3 regions of the Nonomuraea sp. B208 genome follow, and region 3 is predicted to be linked to each of the others. Evidence: riboswitches for the same ligand, from Rfam matches in the RefSeq annotation. Region 3 holds a riboswitch; each other region holds the start of a gene.
The links. Region 3 has a riboswitch for thiamine pyrophosphate ahead of thiO (glycine oxidase ThiO). Riboswitches for the same ligand answer to the same signal wherever they lie in the genome.
Positions count from the first base shown of each region.

Region 1: linked by a shared signal. The riboswitch ahead of AC27IY_RS28620 (TenA family protein) and the one ahead of thiO (glycine oxidase ThiO) in region 3 are both predicted to bind thiamine pyrophosphate.
Region 2: linked by a shared signal. The riboswitch ahead of AC27IY_RS17260 (purine-cytosine permease family protein) and the one ahead of thiO (glycine oxidase ThiO) in region 3 are both predicted to bind thiamine pyrophosphate.

Region 1 covers NZ_BAAJOU010000025.1:133,981-138,360, forward strand. Annotated here, with positions in the region: gene AC27IY_RS28610 (M28 family metallopeptidase) at 1-1,122, opposite strand, end outside; gene AC27IY_RS28615 (DNA polymerase domain-containing protein) at 1,250-2,212, opposite strand; TPP riboswitch at 2,235-2,330, shown strand; gene AC27IY_RS28620 (TenA family protein) at 2,318-2,989, shown strand; gene AC27IY_RS28625 (carbon starvation CstA family protein) at 2,986-4,380, opposite strand, start outside.
Region 2 covers NZ_BAAJOU010000021.1:106,709-111,088, forward strand. Annotated here, with positions in the region: gene AC27IY_RS17240 (LCP family protein) at 1-101, shown strand, start outside; gene AC27IY_RS17245 (GOLPH3/VPS74 family protein) at 122-772, opposite strand; gene AC27IY_RS17250 (Fpg/Nei family DNA glycosylase) at 843-1,721, shown strand; gene AC27IY_RS17255 (rhodanese-like domain-containing protein) at 1,748-2,071, shown strand; TPP riboswitch at 2,136-2,251, shown strand; gene AC27IY_RS17260 (purine-cytosine permease family protein) at 2,242-3,585, shown strand; gene AC27IY_RS17265 (methylated-DNA--[protein]-cysteine S-methyltransferase) at 3,551-4,120, opposite strand; gene AC27IY_RS17270 (ATP-binding protein) at 4,207-4,380, shown strand, end outside.
Region 3 covers NZ_BAAJOU010000023.1:380,843-385,222, forward strand. Annotated here, with positions in the region: gene AC27IY_RS25675 (Stk1 family PASTA domain-containing Ser/Thr kinase) at 1-153, opposite strand, end outside; gene AC27IY_RS25680 (thiazole synthase) at 278-1,033, opposite strand; gene thiS (sulfur carrier protein ThiS) at 1,026-1,226, opposite strand; gene thiO (glycine oxidase ThiO) at 1,223-2,344, opposite strand; TPP riboswitch at 2,332-2,448, opposite strand; gene AC27IY_RS25695 (NAD(P)/FAD-dependent oxidoreductase) at 2,530-3,693, shown strand; gene AC27IY_RS25700 (Rv2175c family DNA-binding protein) at 3,724-4,101, shown strand; gene thiE (thiamine phosphate synthase) at 4,079-4,380, shown strand, end outside.

The DNA of each region.
Region 1 (4,380 bases), on a different contig from region 3:
CGGGGAGCCCGTGGCGTCGGAGTCGTCACCGTCGTACAGCTTGTACGCGTAGTTCGGGGAGGCGATCATGTCGAAGTTCAGGTAGAGCCGGACGCGGTCGCGCTGCTGCTGCGACAGGGAGGCGACGTACTGCGTGGAGCCGAGCAGCCCGATCTCCTCGGCGGCCCAGAACGCGAAACGGACCTTGTGCTTGACCGGGTAGAGCGCCATCTGCTCGGCGACCTCCAAGATGGCGGCGCTGCCCGAGCCGTTGTCGTTGATGCCGGGGCCCTCGGTCACGCTGTCGAGGTGCGCGCCGACCATGACGACCTGGCGCGGGTCGCCGAGCCGGGACTCGGCGATGACGTTGTCCTCGGTGCCGAGCACCATGTTGGCGTCGACCTTGAGGTGCACGGTCGCGCCGGGCGTGGCGGCCAGCGCCTGGCCGACCGCGAAGTCGGCGAACACCATCGGCAGGCCCTGCAGGCCGCCGATGTCCAGCGGGTAGGCGTCGGTCCGTCCCGGCTGGCCCTCGTTGAAGATGATGATCGCGCTCGCGCCGGCGGCGAGGGCGTTCTCGACCTTGGTGACGAACGGGCAGGTGCCGCGCTGGACGAGCGCGATCCGGCCGGCGACGAACCCGGCGAAGTCGGCCACCTCGCAGCCGCTGGTCGAGGAGGGCGACGGCGCGGGCGGCAGGGTCAGGTCCACGCCCTGGACCTGCGCGGTCACGTCGCCGGACGGTGACGGCGCGAAGGTGAAGAAGTCCTCGTTCGGCGCGTACGTCGCGCCGCCCTGCACGGCGAGCGTCGGCGGGGCGTTCTCGCTCCAGCTCTTCACGAACGTGACCGGCTGCAGGGTGACCTTGTAGCCGGCCCTGCGCAGCTTGCCGGCCACGTAGTCGCGGGAGGCCCGGTAGCCGGGGGTGCCGACGGCGCGGGTGCCGCCGCCCGCGTCGGCGATGGCCTGGAACGCCTTGAGGTGCTTGGCCACGTTCGTGCCCTTGACCTGCTGGACGAGCAGTTTGGCGAAGACGTCGTCGAGGCCGCCGGTCCGCGCCTGCGCGGGTGGCGCGGCGAGGACCGCGGCGGGGACCGTGGTGAGGAGCAGGCCGAGCGCGACGGCGATTCTACGCATACGCATGCGACGGATCTCCCTGTGCCGGGATCGGTTACGGGCGCGCGCAGTCCCCCCGAGCCGCGCCGAACGCGAACGTAACCCGGCACCGGGCCGCTGAGAAGGCCCACTGTCGCCGCGGATTCACGCCGTCTCAGGTCGCCTCGCGGCGGGCACGGGCACGCCGCTTCCCCTCGTGCATCGCCTGCACCCGCGCCACCGGGATCGTGTGCCCCTCTTCCACCAGGTCGGCGGGCAGTCGCTGCGGCCCGGGCATCTCCCCCGCCCACGGATCGCTCTTGTCGACCAGCGCCGCCGCCGTCCTGATGGTGAAGTCGCGCGGCGTCACCCGGTCCAGGTCCGGCCACGGCACGGGGAACGACACCGGCACGCCGGGCCGGATCCGCGGGCTGTAGGCGGCCACGACCGTCGCGCCGCCCGCCCGCGTGGAGTCGATGAAGACCTTGCCCGCGCGGTCCTCCCTGATGAACGCCGTCGTCGCGAGCCCCGGGTCCAGCCGCTCGGCGCGGGCCCCGATCGCGCGGGTGGCGGCGGCCAGGTCCTCCATCGGGACACCCGGCTCGACCGGCACGAACACGTGCACGCCCTTGGCCCCGCTGGTCTTCACCGCGCCCGCCAGCCCCGCGTCCGCCAGCGCCTGCCGCACCAGGAACGCCGCCCGCACGGCCAGCCCGAACGCCTCCGCGCCCTCCGGCGGATCGAGGTCCAGCACCAGGTGGGTGAAGTGGTCGCCGGCGATGAGCGCCGGGTGGTACTCCACCGCCCGCTGGTTGCCGAACCAGATCAGCGTCCGCCGGTCGTTGCCCAGCGCGTACGTCACCTGCCGCCGCGAGGAGTCCGCCCACACCGAGACGCGCTCGATCCACGGAGGGGCGTACTTCGGCAGGTTCTTCTGCATGAAGGGCTCCTGCCCGGGGCGTACCCGGACGACCGAGAGCGCCCGGTCGCGCAGCACCGGCACCAGGCGGTCCGCGACCGCGTCGAGATAGTCGACCAGGTCGCGTTTGGTGGCCTCGGCCCCGTCGAACAACGGCTGGTCGAGATTGGTCAGCGTCACGCCCTCGCGGGTCTCCTCGCCGGTCACCCCGTCCACCATATCCGAACACCTGTTACAGTGATCGACTGACGCGGGGTGCCCGGCGATCCGGGCTGAGATCACACCCGTCGAACCTGATCTAGCTCGCACTAGCGAAGGGACGTCATGTTCTGCGATGACATGTGGCTGCGCACGGCCGACCTGATGACCGCGATCCACGGCCACCCGTTCAACGTCGCGCTCGGCGACGGCACCCTCGACGCCGACCGGTTCGCGTTCTACATCGTGCAGGACGCCCGCTACCTGGAGGCGTTCTCCAAGGCGCTCGCCACCGCCTCGGCGCGGGCCACCGACCTGGACGAGGCGGCGTTCTTCGCGAGCAGCGCGCACACGGCGCTGGCCGCCGAGCGCCTGCTGCACGCCGGTTACGTGGCCGAGCTGGGCGCGGACGCGGCCGGGATCGCCACGTCGCCGACGTGCCTGGCGTACGCGTCCTACCTCCAGGCGACGGCGCTGGCGGCGCCGTACCCGGTGCTGGTGGCGGCGGTGCTGCCGTGCTTCTGGATCTACCAGGACGTCGGCACGGCGCTGCTGGGGCGGGCGGGCGACCTCGGCGGCCACCCGTACGGCAAGTGGATCTCCACCTACTCCGACCCGGAGTTCGCGGCGTCGGTGACCCGGGCCAAGGCGATCGCCGACCGGCTCGCCGAAGGCGCGGACGCCGGCACGCGGGCGGCGATGGAGGAGGCTTATCTGACGGCGGCGGCGTACGAGTGGATGTTCTGGGACAGCGCCTGGCGGCGCGAGGGCTGGCCCACGGACCGCTGGCTCCGCTAGGGGCCGGCGGGGCCGCGGGCGGCCATCGCCTCCTTCTCCTCGCGGGTGGCGATGAGGCCGGACGGCGCGAGCAGCTTCGACTCCTCGAACGGCTCCTCCGTGGTCGGCAGCGGCTCGCGCGCCCGGATCGCCGTCACCCACACGCGGACCGCGTCGAGGATCACGATGATGATCATGACGGCGAACAGCGCGGCCAGCACGCCGTCCACGGTGGAGTTGATGACGATCTGCCGCATCGCGTCCATCGACTTGGCGGGCGCGAGCACCTGCCCCTGGTCGATCGCGCTCTGGTAGCGGTCGCGCTGGGCGAAGAAGCCGAGGGTCGGGTCGGCGGAGAAGACCTTCTGGTAGCTCGCGGTCAGGGTGACCGCGGCGTCCCAGGCCAGCGGCACGCCCGTCACCCAGGCCCACTTGAGCCGCCCGCTCTTGATCAGCAGCGTGGTGGCGACGGTGAGCGCCACCGCCGCGAGGAGCTGGTTGGCGATGCCGAACAGCGGGAAGAGCTGGTTGATGCCGCCGAGCGGGTCGTTGACGCCCTGGTAGAGGAAATAGCCCCAGGCCGCCACGACCACCGCGCTCGATCCCACGAGGCCCGGCCACCAGCTCACCCGCGCCATCGGCTTCCACAGGTTGCCGAGGGTGTCCTGGAGCATGAACCGGCCCACCCGGGTGCCGGCGTCCACGGTCGTGAGGATGAACAGCGCCTCGAACATGATCGCGAAGTGGTACCAGAACGCCTGGAGCGCGGCCCCGCCGAGGAAGCCGGAGAAGATCTGCGAGATGCCGACGGCCAGCGTCGGCGCACCGCCGGTGCGGGCGATCAGCGTCTCCTCCTGCACGGCCGCCGCCGCGGCCTGGAGCTGCTCGGGGGTGATCGTGAAGCCCATGTTCGCGACGGCCTCGGAGGCCGACTGCACGGTGGCGCCGAGCACCCCGGCCGGGGCGTTCATCGCGAAGTAGAGGCCGGGCGACAGCACGCAGGCCGCCGTGATGGCCATGACGGCCACGAACGACTCCATGAGCATGGAGCCGTAGCCGATCATCCGGACCTGGCTCTCCTTCTGGATCAGCTTCGGCGTGGTGCCGGAGGAGATCAGCGCGTGGAACCCGGACAGCGCCCCGCAGGCGATGATGATGAACACGAACGGGAACAGCGAGCCCGCGAAGACCGGCCCCTTGCCGTTGAAGGCGAAGTCGGTGAAGGCGGTGGTGCGCAGCGGCGGCATGGTGACCGCGATGCCGATCGCGATCAGCACGATGGTGCCGATCTTCATGAACGTCGAGAGGTAGTCGCGCGGCGCGAGCAGCATCCACACCGGCAGCACCGCGGCGACGAACCCGTACGCGATGAGCCAGAGCGCGAGCGCCGACGGGCTCAGCGTGAAGAACGG
Region 2 (4,380 bases), on a different contig from region 3:
GCGGCACGGCGATCAAGTGGGACCGCACCAAGGCGGTCGCCCTGTTCGACGCGCTCAAGGAGGACAAGCCGGTGCCGAAGGAAGTGATCGACGCCAACTGAGCCCTGGCCCCTCCGGGTGCTCAGCCGCCGCTGGTGGCGACGACCGTGGCGGCGGTGATCGCGGTGATGGTGGCGGCGTTGATGGCCGCGATCGTCCTCGCCACCGCGTCGCCCGCCCAGGCGCCCTCGGCGAGCTCCTTCACCCGTTCCTTGCTCGCCCCGGGGAACGCCTTGCGGTCGAGCTTGGCCGCGTGCATGATCGCGATCAGGACGGCGGTGCGGGGGTCGGGCTCCGCGCCGCCGAGCACGCTCGCCACCCGCTCCCTGACGTCGGCCTCCACGCTCGGGTCGGCCTCCGGCCAGCGCGTGACGGGGAAGATCCCGAGCACCTTGCCCCGCTGCTCGGTCAGCACGCCGGACTGGGCGAGCCTGGTCAGCAGGCGCGCCCGCAGCTTGTGCGACTGCAGGCGCTGCACCCACCAGGCGGGCTTGCGCTCCTTGCGTTCGTCGCCCAGGCGGCTCAGCACGGCGTCCAGCTCGTCGTCCCCGGTAGATGCGGAGTCGATGAGCACGAGCCTGTCGTCCGTCAGCTCGACGCGGCCCTCGACGGCGAGCTCGGCGAGGAGCGCGCCGGCCAGCGCGGGGTCGAGCTGCACGGTGCTGATGAGCTGCTTGCCCTCGTCCTCGCTGTACGCGAGCAGGAGGAGTTCTTCGGCGATCGTCACCTTCATGCCCCGACACTAATCGCCCGGCGCTTTCCACAGGCTGTGGATGGTCCGGCGCGCACCGTACTCTGGGGGCATGCCGGAACTTCCCGAAGTGGAGTCTCTGGCCCACTTCCTGCGCGAACGGGCGGTGGGCCGGTCCATCATGGCCGTCGAAGTGGTCGGCATCCAGGCGCTCAAGACGTTCGATCCGCCGGTCACGGCGCTCGGCGGGCTCACCGTCACCGGGGTGGCGAGGCACGGCAAGTTCCTCGACCTCGACTGTGACGGGCTGCACCTGGTCTTCCACCTGGCGCGGGCCGGGTGGCTGCGCTGGCGCGACGACATGTCGGGGGCCAAGCCGGTGCGGCCGGGCAAGGGCCCGCTCGCGGCGCGGGTGCGCTTCGCGCCCGACGACGAGGGGCAGGCGCCGGGGTTCGAGCTGACGGAGGCGGGGACGCAGAAGCGGCTCGCCATCTATGTCACGAAAAATCCGGACGAGGTGCCCGGCGTGGCCGCCCTCGGCCCCGACCCCCTCGACCCGGCCTTCACCGTGGACGCGCTGAAGCGCATCGTGGGCGGCAACCGTACCCAGATCAAGGGCCTGCTCCGCGACCAGAAGATCATCGCGGGCATCGGCAACGCCTACTCCGACGAGGTGCTGCACGCGGCGCGGATGTCCCCGTTCAAGATCGCCGGGACGCTGACCGACGCGCAGGTCGCCGACCTGCACGAGGCCATCGTCACGACGCTCGCCGACGCCGTCGAGCGGGCGCACGGCCTGGCCGCCAAGGACCTCAAGGCGGAGAAGAAGTCGGGCCTTCGCGTGCACAACCGGACGGGGCAGCCCTGCGACGTGTGCGGCGACACGATCCGCGAGGTGTCGTTCGCCGACTCCTCGCTGCAGTACTGCCCGACCTGCCAGACGGGTGGCAAGCCCCTGGCCGACCGGCGGATGTCCAAGCTGCTCAAATAGCTCCGCGCGGGCGGGACAATGGAAGCATGACCGTTCCTGAGACCGAGGCCAGCGCCGTCCCCGCGGACGCCTACCTGCTCGACGTGCGTGAGCAGGACGAATGGCTCGCGGGCCACGCGCCGGAGGCCGTGCACATCCCCATGACCCAGATCCAGGGCCGGGTCGAGGAGATCCCGGCCGACCGCACCGTCTACGTCGTCTGCCGGGTCGGCGGCCGGTCGCTGCAGGTCGCGGCCTGGCTCAACCAGCTCGGACGCGACGCCGTCAACGTCGGCGGCGGCATGCAGTCGTGGGAGGCCGCGCGCCGGCCCATGGTGAGCGAGACCGGTCAGGACCCGTTCGTGGCCTGATCGGCCGAGGAAGAGCCTCATATGGCGCTTCTGGCGCCATTGAGGCATCATGAGGGCGAAAACTACAGATCGTCGCGGGAGCTCGGGGTTCGCCGGGCTGAGAGGGCAGCTGACCAGCCGCTGCCGACCGCCTGAACCTGTCCGGGTAATGCCGGCGTAGGGAGTGTGCGATGGCGCATGTCGCCGACGAAGTCCCCCTGACCCTCGACGGCGCTCCGCCGAAGACGCTCGGCGTCCTCGACCAGGGCGCCCTCTGGGCCAACCTCGGCGTCAGCCTCCTCGGCTTCTCCGGGGCGCTGTTCCTGCTCGACCCCCTCGGCAACGCCCCGCTCAGCCTGGCGGGCGCGCTCGTCGCGGCCCTGGTCGGCAGCCTCATCGGCACCGCCATGGTCGGTCTGTCCGCCGTCCCCGGCACGCGGACGGGGCAGCCCGCCATGGTGCTGCTGCGCGGGCTGTTCGGAGCGAAGATCTCCTACGTCCCCACGGTGCTCAACATCGTCCAGATGCTCGGCTGGGGGGCGTTCGAGCTGTGGGTGATCGCCAAGGCCGCCACCGCGATCTTCGGCGGGGTGCCCTACCAGGTGTGGGTGATCGTCGCCGGGGTGCTCACCACCGCGCTGACGATCTGGCCGCTCGGCTCGATCCGGCTGCTGCGCCGCTACGTTACGGTCGGCGTGATCATCTCGATGCTCTGGTTCGCCTGGTTCTTCCTGAACGAGGCCCCCACGTACACCGGCGGCTCGTGGACCGCGTTCCCGGCCGCCGTCGACTACGTGATCGCCCTGTCGGTCTCCTGGGTGCCGATGGCCGCCGACTTCGCCCGGCACTCCCGCTCCAGCCGCGCCGCGTTCACCGGCGTCGTCGGCGGCTACACGCTGGCCCAGGTCGCCTGCCTGGGGCTCGGCGTGTACGCGGTCGCCATCGCCGGCTCCGCCGCCGTCACCGCCGACAGCACGGCGGTCTTCGCGCCGTTCGTGGCGGCCCCGCTCGGCGCGCTGTTCTTCGGCATCCTGGTGCTGCGCGAGACCGACCAGTCGTTCGCGAACGTCTACTCGACCACGATGTCCCTGCAGAACCTGCTGCCGCGCGTGGACCGGCGGTTGTTCTCCGTCGCGATCGGCGTGCTGACCGTCGCGATCGCCCTGGTCGTGGACGTGACCTCGTACGGCGCGTTCCTCGGCGTGATCGGGGCGGTCTTCGTGCCGATGTTCGCCGTGCTGGCCGTGGACTACTTCGTCTTCGCCCGCGCCGGCCAGTGGAACACCGCCGAGGACGCCCCCTCGCGCCCGAGCATGCTGGTGCCGTGGGCGCTCGGGTTCGTCGCCTACTGGCTGACCACCTCGACGCCCACCGTCGCCGCCTGGGACGGCATCTGGGCGGGCCTGCGCGACGCGATCGGCTTCACCCGCCAGCCGTGGATGAACGGCGCGCTCGGCGCGGCCCTGGTGGCGGCGCTGGTGACGCTGCTCGCCGGGGCGCTCACGGGCCGGTCGAGGCGCGCCGTTCGACGTTGAGCAGGTGCTGCTTGGCGGCGACGCCCCCCGCGTAGTCGCCGAGCGCGCCGTCCTCGCGCACCACCCGGTGGCAGGGGACGATCACGCAGAGGGGGTTGGAGGCCAGCGCGTTGCCGATCGCCCGCAGCGCGCGCGGCCGGCCGATGCTCTCGCCGATGCGCTCCAGCGTCGTGGTCGTGCCGTAGGGGACCGCCATCGTCTTCTGCAGCACCGTGCGCGCGAACGGCGTGGCGAGCGCCAGGTCGACCGGCGTGGCGAAGGCCCGCAGCCGCCCCGAGAAGTAGGCGTCCAGCTCTCTGCGCAGCGGGTCGAGGCGGCGCGGGTCGGGGCCGATGAAGCGGCCCACGGTGCGGCTGATCAGCTCGAAGACGTCGTTCTCCGGCTCGAAGGAGCAGGCCACGGCGCCCTTGGCGGTCACCGCCAGCACGAGCCGGCCCACGGCGCCGTCGTAGGTGCCGAACGCGATGTCGGGTGCGTCTCCCCGGTAGGTGCTGGAGGTCACGCGCAGCAGGGCGTCCAGTTCGCCGCTCGTCATGCCCTCGCCCTCCCGGAATCGTCGTGACCGCAGCGTATCGGACGGATCGCCCGACGCACCCACCGCGCCACGTGCACTATGGAGGAGTGGGGGACGAATGGGCCGGTAGTGACGACGAGATCGCCCGCGCGGTGCTCGACAGCTCGCCCAACGCCGTCGTCGCGGTCGACAGGGACCAGACTGTGCTGGTCTGGAACGAGGCGGCCGAGCGGCTGTTCGGCTGGACGGCCGCGGAGATGCTGGGCCGCCGGGCGCCGATC
Region 3 (4,380 bases):
GCGGTGCATGACCTTCAGCGCGACGGTCCGGTCCAGCCGGACGTCGAGCGCCAGGTAGACGGTCGCCATACCGCCCCGGGCGATCCGGCTCTCGATGCGATAGCGTCCATCGAGGAGCCGCCCGACCAGAGGGTCCGCAGTCGTCGTATCCACCCCGCTGAGTTTACGGGCGTTTTGGCACCGGCAGGGCCCGGCCGCCCGAAACCGATGCCGAGCCGTGCCCCCTGCGACGCGCCGGAGCCCCGCGAGCCCCGGCGCGTCCCTCCTGTCTCCCGCGTCAGGGCATCATGGGGGAGGACGCCTCGGCGTAGCGGCGGCGCGGGATACGCCCCGCCTGCCGCGCCAGCCGCCCGGCCGTCACCGCCGCCTTCATGGCCGCCGCCATGAGGTCGGGGCGCTGGGCCCGGGTGACCGCCGTCGCCAGCAGCACCGCGTCACAGCCGAGCTCCATCGCCAGCGCGGCGTCGCTGGCCGTGCCGATCCCCGCGTCGAGGATCACCGGTACCGACGCGGCCTCCACGATCAGCTCGATGTTGTGCGGGTTGCGGATGCCGAGGCCCGACCCGATCGGCGCGCCCAGGGGCATCACCGCCGCGCAGCCCGCCTGCTCAAGCCGCCGCGCCAGCGCCGGGTCGTCGCCGATGTACGGGAGCACCACGAACCCGTCGGCCACCAGCCGCTCGGCCGCGTCGAAGGTCTCGATGGGGTCGGGCAGCAGCGTCCGCTCGTCGGCGATGACCTCCAGCTTGACCCAGTTCGTGCCGAGCGCCTCCCTGGCCAGCCGGGCCGTCAGCACGGCGTCGCCCGCCGTGAAGCAGCCGGCCGTGTTGGGCAGCACCTTGATGTCGCGCTCGCGCAGCACGTCGAGCACCGAGCCGCGGGCGTGCGGGTCGAGCCGCCGCATGGCGACCGTGGTCAGCTCGGTGCCGGAGGCCGCCAGCGCCTGGTCCAGCACCTCCAGCGAGGGGGCGCCGCCGGTGCCCATGATGAGCCGGGAGGAGAACTTCTCCCCGGCGATGATCAGATCATCCACCCTGCACCGCCGTCAGCACCTCCACGCGGTCGCGCTCGCGCAGCGCCGTGGTCTCCCATGCGCCGCGCGTGACCACCTCGTCGTTGACCGCCACGGCGACCCCGGTGGTCGCCGCGGTCAGGGCCCGTACGGCCTGCGCCACGGTCGTCCCGTCGGCGACCTCGTGCGTGGCCCCGTTGATCTGCACCATCATGCGATCTCTCCAAATCTCGCCGGCGAGCACAACGCCGCCAGCCCGCCCTCCTCGCCGCCCGCCTCCCCGGCCACCAGGGCCGCCGTCAGAGGCGCGAGCAGCACGCCGCCCCGGTGGTGTCCGGTGGCGAGCGCCAGCCCGTCCCCGGCCGGCCCGACGATCGGCACGTTGTCCGGCGTGCCGGGGCGCAGGCCCGCCACCACGTCGGCCAGCTCCAGCTCGGTCACGCCGGGCACCAGCTCCCTGGCGTCGCGCAGCAGCTCGTACAGGCCGCCGGCGGTCACCCGGGTGTCGAAGCCCAGCTCCTCCTGGGTCGCGCCGACCACCAGTTCGCCGTCGCCCCGGGGGACGAGGTAGACGGGGGAGCCGTGCACGGAGCCGCGTACGCACCGGGTCAGCAGCGGCTGCGGCGAGCGCAGGCGCAGGATCTGCCCCTTGACCGGCCGCACCGGCACCCCGGCCAGCGCCGCGCTCCAGGCCCCGGCCGCCAGCACCACCGTCGTGGCGGGCAACTCGGCACCCCCCTCCAGCCGCACACCCGTGACCCGGCCCGCCCTCTCGTCCTCGCGCAGCAGCGCGGTGACCCGGGCGCGGACGAGCGGCACCTCCCGCCGTTCCAGCGCGGCCAGCAGCGCCGCCGTCACCCGGCGCGGGTCCACCCAGGCGTCGCCGGCGGCCAGCAGGCCGCCGCGCACCGACGGCGCCAGCATCGGCTCCAGGCGGCGGCATTCACGCCCGGTCAGCCGCTCCACCGGGAGCCCCAGCTTGTCCATGAACGCGGCCAGCTCGTCCAGCGCCGCGAGGTCGTCGGCCCCGAACGCCACGTCGAGCGTGCCCTCCGCGCGCAGGTCCACCCCGCGCGCCCCCTCGGGCAGCCCCGCGTCGGCGGCCAGCTCGGCCGCGAAGGCCGGCCAGCGGCGCAGCGACGCCAGGCCCAGCCGCAACAGCGGCTCCTCGGTGTAGGTCACCTCGCTGACCGGCGCCAGCATGCCCGCCGCCGCGTGCGAGGCCCCGCCCGCGGGGTCGGGATCGACCACGGTGACCGGCCGCCCCGCCCGCGCCAGCCGCCACGCGACCGACAGCCCGACGACCCCGCCGCCGACGATGACCTCCACCATGCGCTCCCTTCGCCGGCATGATCCGGATCAGGTGTCTTGCGGTCGAAGGCCCTGTGCAGCCTTCCTCTCAGCCCGGTCACGGCCGGACTCCCGCGCGTCTTACGCCCCCAGCCTACGACCTCGCCGGCGGCGCCAGACACGCCCCCCTTCGCCGCCGGGCCCCGTACCCGTCTATGGTCTTGGTCGTGGACCATGTCGTGGTGGTGGGAGCGGGCCTGGCCGGCGTACGCACGGTCGAGGCGCTGCGCGGGCGCGGATTCGGCGGCAGGATCACCCTCGTCGGGCGGGAACGCCATCGCCCCTACGACCGTCCGCCCCTGACCAAGAGCGTGCTGCTCGGGGAGTCCGACACCACGTTCGTCGACACCGACCTCGCCGCGCTGCGCGTCGCCTTCCGTCCCGGCGTGTCCGCCACCGCGCTGCGGCCGGGCGCCGTCGAGACCACCGAGGGCGAGCTGCGCTACGACGGCCTGGTCATCGCCACCGGCGCCGACCCGGTCCGGCTGCCCGGCGACGGCCCGCAGCACGTCCTGCGCACCCTCGACGACGCGCACGAGCTGCGCGCCGCGCTCGTGCCCGGCGCCCGCGTCGTGGTCGCCGGCGCGGGCTGGGTGGGGGCCGAGGTGGCCACGGCCGCCCGCCGGGCCGGCTGCGCGGTCACCGTGGTCGAGGCCGGTCCCGCGCCGCTCGCCACCGCCGTCGGCCCGGAGATCGGCGCCCGCACCGAACGCTGGTACGACGGCATCGACCTGCGGCTCGGCGCCATGGTCCACTCCGTCGAGGAGGGCGGCGTCGAGCTGGTCGGCGGCGAGTTCCTCGACGCGCACGTGGTCGTCGCCGGCATCGGCGTGCGCCCGGCCGTCCAGTGGCTGGCCGACGCCGACCTCGACCTGCACAACGGCGTCGTCGTGGACGAGCACCTGCGCGCCTCGCTGCCCGGCACGGTCGCGGTGGGCGACTGCGCCGCCTGGTGGTCGCGCCGCTTCCAGGACCGGCTGCGGGTCGAGCACTGGGACACCGCGCTCAACGCCCCCGAGGTCGCCGCCGCGAGCCTGCTCGGCGAGGACGCCGTCTACGACCCGGTGCCGTACTTCTGGTCGGAGCAGTTCGGGCACATGGTCCAGTACGCCGGCCATCACCCCGCGGGCGAGCGCCTGCTCTACCGCGGCGGCCCCGAGGGCAAGTGGTCGGCCGTCTGGCTGAGGGACGACGACACCCTCGCCGCGGTGTTCGCCGTCGACCGGCCGCGCGACCTCGTCCAGGGCCGCCGCATCATCGGCGCGGGCTCCCGGCTGGACGCGGAACGCCTGGTAGATCCAGACGTCCCCCTACGGGATTGTGTTGTTTGAGCAAGCACGGCATGTGGTAGTTGTGGTTCCGTGACGCTTTCTGTTGCACAGATCGACCGGGAGACCGACCAGCTCGTCAGCGAGTGGCTCACGCTCCCCGAAGTGGCCCAGCGCCTGGAACTCCCGATCGGGCGGGCCAAGCAACTCCTCAAGGATCACAAGCTCCTCGGCGTACGCCGGGAGGGCAGCGGGTCCCCGCAGGTGCCCGCGGTGTTCCTCGACGGGAAGGACGTGATGAAGGGCCTGCCCGGCACCCTGACCGTGCTGCAGGACGCCGGCTACGACGACGCCGAGTCCCTGCGCTGGCTCTTCACCCCCGACGACTCGCTGCCAGGCTCGCCCATCGAGGCGATCAAGGCCGGCCGTCACACAGAGGTCAAGCGGCGTGCCCAGGCCCTCGCTTTCTGACGCCCGCCTCTATCTCTGCACCGACGGCCGCCGCGACCGCAGCGACCTCGCGCAGTTCCTCGACACGGTGCTGGCTAACGGCGTGGACATCGTCCAGCTGCGGGAGAAGGGCCTGGAGGCCCGCGAAGAGCTCGCCCTCCTCGAGGTCTTCCGCGACGCCTGCGACCGGCACGGCAAGCTGCTGGCGGTCAACGACCGGGCCGACATCGCCCACGCCGCCCGTCCCGACGTGCTCCACCTGGGGCAGGACGACCTTCCCACGACGGTCGCGCGAGAGAT